Regions from separate parts of the Duganella sp. Leaf61 genome, predicted to be linked through region 1. Evidence: predicted binding sites of a transcription regulator. Region 1 holds the regulator's gene; the other holds the start of a gene.

Region 1 (3,955 bases):
CGCGTGCGTGGATGCCTGCAACGGCGTGATGGACAAGATCGATGCGCCGCGCGGCCTGATCCGCTACGCCACCGAACGCGCGCTCGACGAGCATTTAACGCCCACCGAAATCCGCCGCCGCACCTGGCGCCCCCGGGTGCGCATCTACACCGCCGTGCTGTGCCTGATCGTGGCCGGCGCCGGCGCCGCCCTGTACCTGCGCGTGCCACTGAAAATGGACGTGATCCGCGACCGTGGCGCCATGGGCCGCGAGGTGGAAGACGGCATGATCGAAAACGTCTATCGGCTGCAGATCATGAACACGACCGAGCGCGCCCACACGTATCGCATCAGCGTGTCCGGCATCGACACACTGGCCCTGGTCACGCCCGCTACCGTGCACCTGGACGCGACCGAAACGCGCGGCGTACCGATCCGCCTGCGCACCGCGCACGGCGCCGCACACAAGGGCTCGAACAAGATCGAAGTGGCGCTGACATCGGTGGATGATCCGGCGCTGCATGTGAAAGAAACAGCGGTCTTCATTGTGCCGCGCTAGGAGATCACCATGCACCATTTACACAGCACGGTCACGCCGTGGTACAAGCAGCGCTGGCCGTGGTTCCTGATGCTGGGCCCGGCCATCGTGGTGGCCGGCAGCGTGTTTACCGCCTGGCTGGCGTTTTCAACGCCCGACCCGGTGGTGGTTGGCGACTACTACAAGCAGGGCAAGGCCATCAACCAGGACCTGAGCCGCGACCGCGTGGCCAGCGCCATGGGCCTGTCGATGACGATCGGCTACGACGCCAATCGCGGCGCGCTGACGGGCCAGGTGCAACGCGCCAGCGGCGGCGGCATCACCGAGCGCCTGCGGCTGCGTCTCGCGCACGCGACCTTGCCCGACAAGGACATCGAAGCGACCGTGCTACCCGATGCGGCGGGCCGCTTCGAACTGCCACTGGCCATGCTCGAACGCAGCCGCTGGGTGGTGCTGGTGGAAGGCGAAAAACGCGACTGGCGCCTGGCCGGCGCGTGGACGTGGCCGAAGGAGCGCGGGGTAACCTTGGTGGCGGATGTGGCGCCTGTGCAGCAGCAGGCGCCGGCGCAATAGCCGCACAATAGGCGCCGGGGCACAGGCATGCCTCTGGCGCGCTATCAGTTCAACCGCAAGTCTGGGTACCGGCCGTAATCGCCTTGAGCGTTTGCGGCTGCAGCAGTTCGATTTCGCGGTTGCTTACCCGGACCAGTCCTTCTTTCTTGAACTTCGACAGCAGGCGGCTGATGCTTTCGATCGTCAGGCCCAGGTAGTTGCCGATCTCCTCGCGCGACATGCGCAGCTGGAACGCGTTGGGCGAGTAGCCGCGTGCTTCGTAGCGCGACGACAGGTTGACCAGGAAGGCGGCGAAACGCTGGGTGGCCTGCATATTGCCGAGCAAGAGCATCACGCTTTGCTCGCGCGTGATTTCCTGGCTCATCATGCGGTGGAAGTGGCGCAGCAGGGTCGGCATTTCGGCCAGCAGTTGCTGCAGGGTGGCGAACGGAATTTCGCACACTTCGCTGTCTTCCAGCGCCACCGCCGTGCAATGGTGCAGGTCGGTGCTGATGGCGTCCATGCCCAGCAGTTCGCCGGCCATCTGGAAGCCGGTGATCTGCTCCGCGCCTTCGCGGTTGACCTGGTAGGTTTTGAAGTGGCCGAGGCGGATCGCGTACAGGTTCTGGAACGGGTCGCCAATGCGGAACAAGGTATTGCCGCGCGCGACCTTGCGCCGGCGGCCGATGATCTGGTCGAGCCGGTCCATGTCTTCGTTGCCCAGTCCCATGGGCAAACACAGCTGGTGCATGCTGCACGTGGCGCAGCTGGCTTTGAGGATGTCGATTGTGGCGCCGGGCAGCACCAGCGATGGCAGGTCTTTGATCATGACCGCTAGTGTAGACCATGATGCGCCAGGATGGTGCGATGCCGCACTGCCACCATCGGGTATTCCGACGTGCATTTCACTTGCATTGTGCAAGCAAATGACCGGTGAAAATTCCGCCCGTCGCCACTTTCCCGCTGGCGAAGGATACGCTAGACTGGTCCTCGTTATTGCCGATTTCTCAACTTGAGCAGGAGAGATAAAGACCATGAATCTACGCCGCTGCGCCGTGCTGTACCTCGAACCCCGCGAAGAACTGGACATCGACTGGACCGCCTTGTTTGCCGGCACCAGCACCCTGGCGGCCAGCACCCGCTGGCTGGCGCTGGCGCCGCACCTGGACCGCGAGATCGAAGTCGATGCGGCCGACCTGGCAATGCTGGCCGATGTCGGTGCGTCGGTGTGGACCGCGCGCGACCAGGTCGTCGAACGCCATGGCGCGGCAGTCGTGGACCGGCTGCTCGCGCACGGCCTGCTGCTGGCCGAGGATCAGGGGCAGCAGCAAGAGCAGGCCACCGCGCAGGACGCCCTGCGCGAACGCGACGACACCTTGCGCACGCTGCACTGGCGGCCGCTGGCGGCGCTGGCGCACACGTTCTCGCGCTGGCACGACGTACGCAGCGACACCGGCATGGAGGCGCCCAGCTTCGAGGAACTGCTCGAACGCCACGGCAATCCGCCACCGCCGGTGCAGCAGGTGGCCAGCATCGGCGCGGCGGTGCCGCTGCCAGCGCCCGCCGGTTTCCTCGACGAGGTACTGCTGCGCCGCTACACGGGCCGCAACTACGACACCAGCGCCAGCCTGCCGCTGGCGGTGGCGGCGCGCCTGCTGCAACGCACATTCGGCGCCCAGGAACTGCGCCACATCGGCCCGCACGCTAACGTCCTGAAAAAGACCAGCCCGTCGGGCGGCGGCCTGCATCCGGTCGAAGCGTTCGTGCTGGTGCAACGGGTGGACGGCCTGGCGCCGGGCTTGTACCACTACCATCCGCTCGACAACACGCTGGTGCCGCTGCGCGCGACCACGCAGGACGAAGCGGCGGCGCTGGCGCTGCAAATGGTGGCGGACCAGTACTGGCTGGCCGGGGCGGCGATGCAGGTGGTGATGGTGGGACGGGTGGAGCGCTCGTTCTGGAAATACCGCAACCACCAGAAGGCGTACCGCGCAATATCGCTCGATGCCGGCCACCTGTCGCAGACGTTTTATCTGCTGGCCTCGGAAGCGGGCTTGCCGGCGTTTATCACCGCCGCCATCAACGACATCGATATCGAAACCATGCTGGGGCTGGACCATCTGCGCCACGCAGTGATTGCCGTGTGCGGTTGCGGCGTGGCCGCGACCGGCGCGCGCGAGATGGTGGAACTGCGCTACGGTGAAACCGGCCTCGGCCCGGTGGCAGAGTAGCCGGTCAAGAGTTGATCAGGAGGCCAGGCGCGACACCGATACGCCGGACAACATGAACAGCACCATGCCGTTCTCACCGATCTGCTTGCTTGCCAGGGCGGCATGGTCGGCGGCGGCCGCATCCTTGGACGGCAGGCGGCGCGCGGCCGGTACCTTGGCCGGATCGAGCTTGATGCCGAGCGTGTCCAGGGCGCGTACCGGGTCGTTTTGCATGCGGTCGCGGAAGCCATCGTCGGTGGCCAGTTTGGCGAGCATGGTGTTGAGCTGATCGAAATTCTGTTTAAGCATTGTGTACTCCCTCAAGGTGGATAAAAACAATGTGCTGCCCGGCCATCCTACGCCGAACTTAGCGGATTCACAACGTGTTTAACGGTCGCCAGGGTCCGCTGCGCGGGCCGCATCGAGCACTGTCGCCAATGCCGTGTCGAATGCCGCCAGTGCCGGCGCGGCCTGGTCCGGCGCGCTGCGCAGTTGCAGCTCGAGGATGCCGCTGCAGCGGTGCAGCTGGCCCATCGACAGGTTGCCGGCTGCCCCCTTGACCTTGTGGACCAGCAGCGCGGCCTGCTCGGTATTGCCGGCGCCGATGGCAGCGGCCAGTTGCGCCGGCGTGCCAGCGAATTCCTCCACGAATTTCTCCAACAGTACCGTGAGCAGG
Region 2 (3,955 bases), on a different contig from region 1:
GCTTCGACCACCATCACGACTTGCCCCATGTGGGCGGCCAGCACGCTGGCTTCCGTGGTCAGCAGCAATGGCGGTGAATCGAAGATGACGATGCGGTCCGCATAGCGTCCGGCAATATCGGCCAGCAGACGACTCATGCTGCGGCTGGCCAGCAATTCGGTGGCGTGCTTGTCCGCACGGCCGGCCGGCACCACGCTCAGGGTGCGGATATTGGTCTTGAGAATCACGTCCGACAAGTCCGCCTGTTCGCCCAGTAACACATCCATCAGGCCGGGCCCGGGCGGCAAGCCGAGCACCTTGAGCACCGACGGGCGAGCCACATCGGCATCGACCAGCAATACCGTGCTGTCCATTTCCATGGCGATGCTCATGGCCAGGTTGACGGCACAATATGTTTTGCCTTCGCCGGGGAGGGCGCTGGTGACCACGATCAGGTTGCTGTTGGCGATGGTTGCGGCCCGCGCAGTGCGCAGCAGCGGGCGCTTGATGGCGCGAAAGTCCTCGGCCACTGCCGTCCGGCCACCCTCCTGGGTGACCAGGCCCAGCCCGGCGAGCCGCTCCAGGTCCAGTGCCACTTGCCGTGAATTGCTCAGCTCCATGGCGGCTCCTAGCGCAGCGCGGTGCCGGCCAGCACCGCACCATAGGCCACCAACATGCTGGCCAGTGCCGAACCGAACGCAACATTGGCGCGCTTGCGTTTGACTTTCTCGCGCTCGGTCCAGTTCATCGACACCGTACCCAGCACGGACAAACCGGTGCGCGCACGTAGCTCGCCGGGCGTGAGGAAAGTCGGGCGCACCTGGCTGATCAGCAACGCTGCGGCGATTCCAGTCAGCAAAGCACCGCCGAGCACCAGGGTGGACAGCAAAGGCCGGTTGGGGCCGTTGGGTGTCAGCGGCACCGTGGGTGGGTCGATGATCTTGAAGGTCATCATGTCGGTAGTGGAGCTGAGATCGCCCGACAGCTTGGCCGCTTCGCGCCGGCCGATCAGTTTTTCGTAGTTTTCCTTGTTGATCAGGTAATCGCGGTTGAGCTGGGCCAGTTGCGATTCCACCTCCGGCACTGCGTGCACCTGGGCCAGCAGGCGCTGGTGACGCGCTTCGTACTCTTGCACGCGGGCGCCGATAGCGGCCACCCGGGCCTCGGCCTCGGTCTGCGCCACCTTGAGCTGCTGCAACATCGGGCTGTAGTTGCGGCCGGGATCGCTGGCAGCACGCAGCTTGCTTTCCTCAACCTTGCGCGCCTCCAGTTGCGCCACCAGGCGGCGGGCAGCGACGATGTCCGGGTGCAGCTCGGTAAATTGCAGCAGCATCGCATCGAGATTCTTGTTGAGCGCGGCGATCCGGCCGTCGAGCTCGGGATTGTCGATGCTGGCCGGATGGGGATCGACCGACAGGATGGGCTCGTCGCCGCTGATCTGGCCGGCGATGGCATTACGCGCCTGTTGTGCCTCCACCAGTTCGAGCCGGGCGGCGCTCAACTGGTCCGCAGCTTGCTGCAACTGGCTGCTGAAATCAGCGCCGCCGCGCGGCAGCAGGCCGGTGTGCTTGCGGCGAAATTCCATCACCGAATTTTCCGCCGCCACCAGTTTGTCTTCGTACGCCTTGATCTGGTCGTCGATGAATTGCACGGCCTTGCGGGTTTCGCTGGTTTTACCCTTGAGGCTGCCCTCGACAAAAATGGTTAGCAGCGACTGCACCACGTCGCGTACCAGGCGCGGATTGGAATTGCTGTAGGTAATCGTATAAATGTCGTAGTTGGCGGTGCCGCCGATGCGAATCTTGCCCATCAGTTCATCCAGCTGGCGCTGCTGTTCCCTGGGCGTGCGGGCATTGACGTCGAGATCGACCATGCGCATCACCCGTTCCACATTGGGCCGGCTAAGCAGGGTGCGGCTCATGATCGACACTTGCTGTTCCACGTTGGGCACGCTGGTCATGCCGGCCAGCAATGGTTTCAGGATGCTCTGGGTATCGACAAATACGCGCGCCGTGGTCTGGTAATCGTCGGGCAACAGGGCCACCTTGGTCCAGCCCAGTACGGCGACCAGCCACATCACCGACATCGCGGCCCAGCGGTACTTCCAGATCCCTTTGAGACTGGAGACGAGCTGGGTAATCAACTCCTCCATGATCGGATTCTCCAGTGGCTGCGGACAGGGAATTCGATTATAGGGGCCGGTTTCCAGTGATTTTTCCTAAGTCCGTCGCGCTTGAGGCACATCAAGCAGAGTTCGCCTGAATTCTCAATCATGGAAGCCGGACATCGACACGGGGGCGATCATGCTGGGCTATTTGAAGGTTGCGGGAGTATTCATATTGTTGGCGGCCCTGGCCGGCTGCGCCAACGCGCCATCGCTGTTGGAGCCGGAAGCGCCCGCCGCCCCGGTCGATTACCTGATCGGCGCCGGCGACGTGCTCAACATCAACGTCTGGCGCAACCCTGAAGTGTCGTTGAGCGTGCCGGTGCGGCCGGACGGCAAGATTACCACGCCGCTCGTGGAAGACTTGCAGGCCGCCGGCAAAACTTCCACCCAACTAGCCCGCGACATTGAAAAATCGCTGGAAAAATACATCCAGCAACCACTGGTGACAGTGATCGTCACCAGCTTCGTCGGCCCTTACGCCCAGCAGATCCGGGTGATCGGCCAGGCTGCGCGGCCCCAGGCATTGGCCTACCGGCAAGGCATGTCGCTGATGGACGTGCTGATCGCGGTCGGTGGCATTACCGATTTTGCGGCGGGAAACAAAGCCAACATCATCCGCACTGTCGATGGACAGCGGCTGGCGCTGCCGGTACGCCTGCATGATTTGCTGCGCAAAGGCGACATTTCAGCCAATGTCATGCTGTTGCCGGGCGACATATTGGTAATTCCGGAGGGCTGGTTCTAAAAAAGTTCCCACAATATTTTTTTTATTTGAGGGAACTTATTTGAAAGTAGCTCTGTCTGAATCCTGCATGAGCCCAGCGCCCCTGCCGGTGCTGGCCGGTAGACCAGACTGGAGCCCAAAGTGCACGATGACGACGCTATCATTTCTTTTGAAGCTGGAATGGACCTGCGCGACCTGGTGGTGGGAGAAGGCAAGGGCGAAGCCCTGCTCGACCATCAGCTGGACCAGCAAATATTTCATATTCGCATGGCCAACTCGGAAGGGCGGCGCGAAGCCGCCAGCTTGCTGCTGAAAAAAATGTATGGCTGGCGCGGTTACGCGGTGGAGCCCGGTACTACGCCGTCAGCGAACAAGATCACGCTATCTGCCGAAACCGGCGGTGAAACCGTGGGCACCATGTCTCTGTGCCTCGACAGCACCGAGATGGGCTTGCCTGCCGACGAAAACTACCGCGACAAGCTTGACGAACTGCGCGGCGAGCACCGGCGCCTGTGCGAACCGTCGCGGCTGGCCATTGACAAAGGCGTCTCCAAGCGCGTGTTCGCGGCGTTGATCCACATTTCCTACATCTATGCCCGCAACATCCACGGCTATACCGATTACGTGATCGAGGTTAATCCGCGCCACGTCATGTTTTACAAGCGCATGCTCGGTTTCCGCAACTTTGGCGGCCAGCGCGAATGCACCCGGGTGGGCGCGCCGGCAGTGCTGTTACGGCTCGAACTCGAATACATGGGCGAGCAAATCCGCAAATTCGGCGGCCAGATGGAAAAGCACGAGGCATCCGAGCGCTCGTTCTACCCCTATTTTTTCCCGCGCTGGGACGAGCCCGGCATCACCGGCCGCCTGATCGATGGAAAGACCTGACACGGCCGCAGCGACGCCGCCCCCACCACCAGCATGCACAGCAAGGCGATGCGTGGTACATCGACCAGGCTGTCGAACAAGCCCACGACCTGGAAGCCGGCCAGCGCTGCCAGCCAGGCCGCTGCCGCAAACTCGCGTTGCGCGAAAGCGCGAACCAGCAGTTCGGCGCCGGCGCCAAATGCCAGCACCAGGGCGGC

What was found. The regulator FNR, encoded in region 1, switches genes on or off when oxygen is low (the NO sensors DNR and NnrR bind a similar motif). The targets are predictions, from matches to a motif close to TTGATNNNNATCAA.
Region 2: ASF04_RS19335 (XrtA system polysaccharide chain length determinant) is a predicted target of FNR. The motif match lies at 2,213-2,226, and genes of this name have one in related genera.

The regions. Positions count from the first base shown of each region.
Region 1 is NZ_LMLM01000023.1:263,324-267,278, reverse strand. Features, by position in the region: gene ccoG (cytochrome c oxidase accessory protein CcoG) at 1-538, shown strand, start outside; gene ASF04_RS14200 (FixH family protein) at 548-1,090, shown strand; gene fnr (fumarate/nitrate reduction transcriptional regulator Fnr) at 1,140-1,898, opposite strand; gene ASF04_RS14190 (putative peptide maturation dehydrogenase) at 2,104-3,300, shown strand; gene ASF04_RS14185 (NHLP-related RiPP peptide) at 3,316-3,588, opposite strand; gene ASF04_RS14180 (hybrid sensor histidine kinase/response regulator) at 3,667-3,955, opposite strand, start outside.
Region 2 is NZ_LMLM01000029.1:285,527-289,481, forward strand. Features, by position in the region: gene ASF04_RS19330 (XrtA-associated tyrosine autokinase) at 1-599, opposite strand, end outside; gene ASF04_RS19335 (XrtA system polysaccharide chain length determinant) at 608-2,131, opposite strand; gene ASF04_RS19340 (XrtA/PEP-CTERM system exopolysaccharide export protein) at 2,283-2,891, shown strand; gene ASF04_RS19345 (hypothetical protein) at 3,051-3,758, shown strand; gene ASF04_RS19350 (O-antigen ligase) at 3,695-3,955, opposite strand, start outside.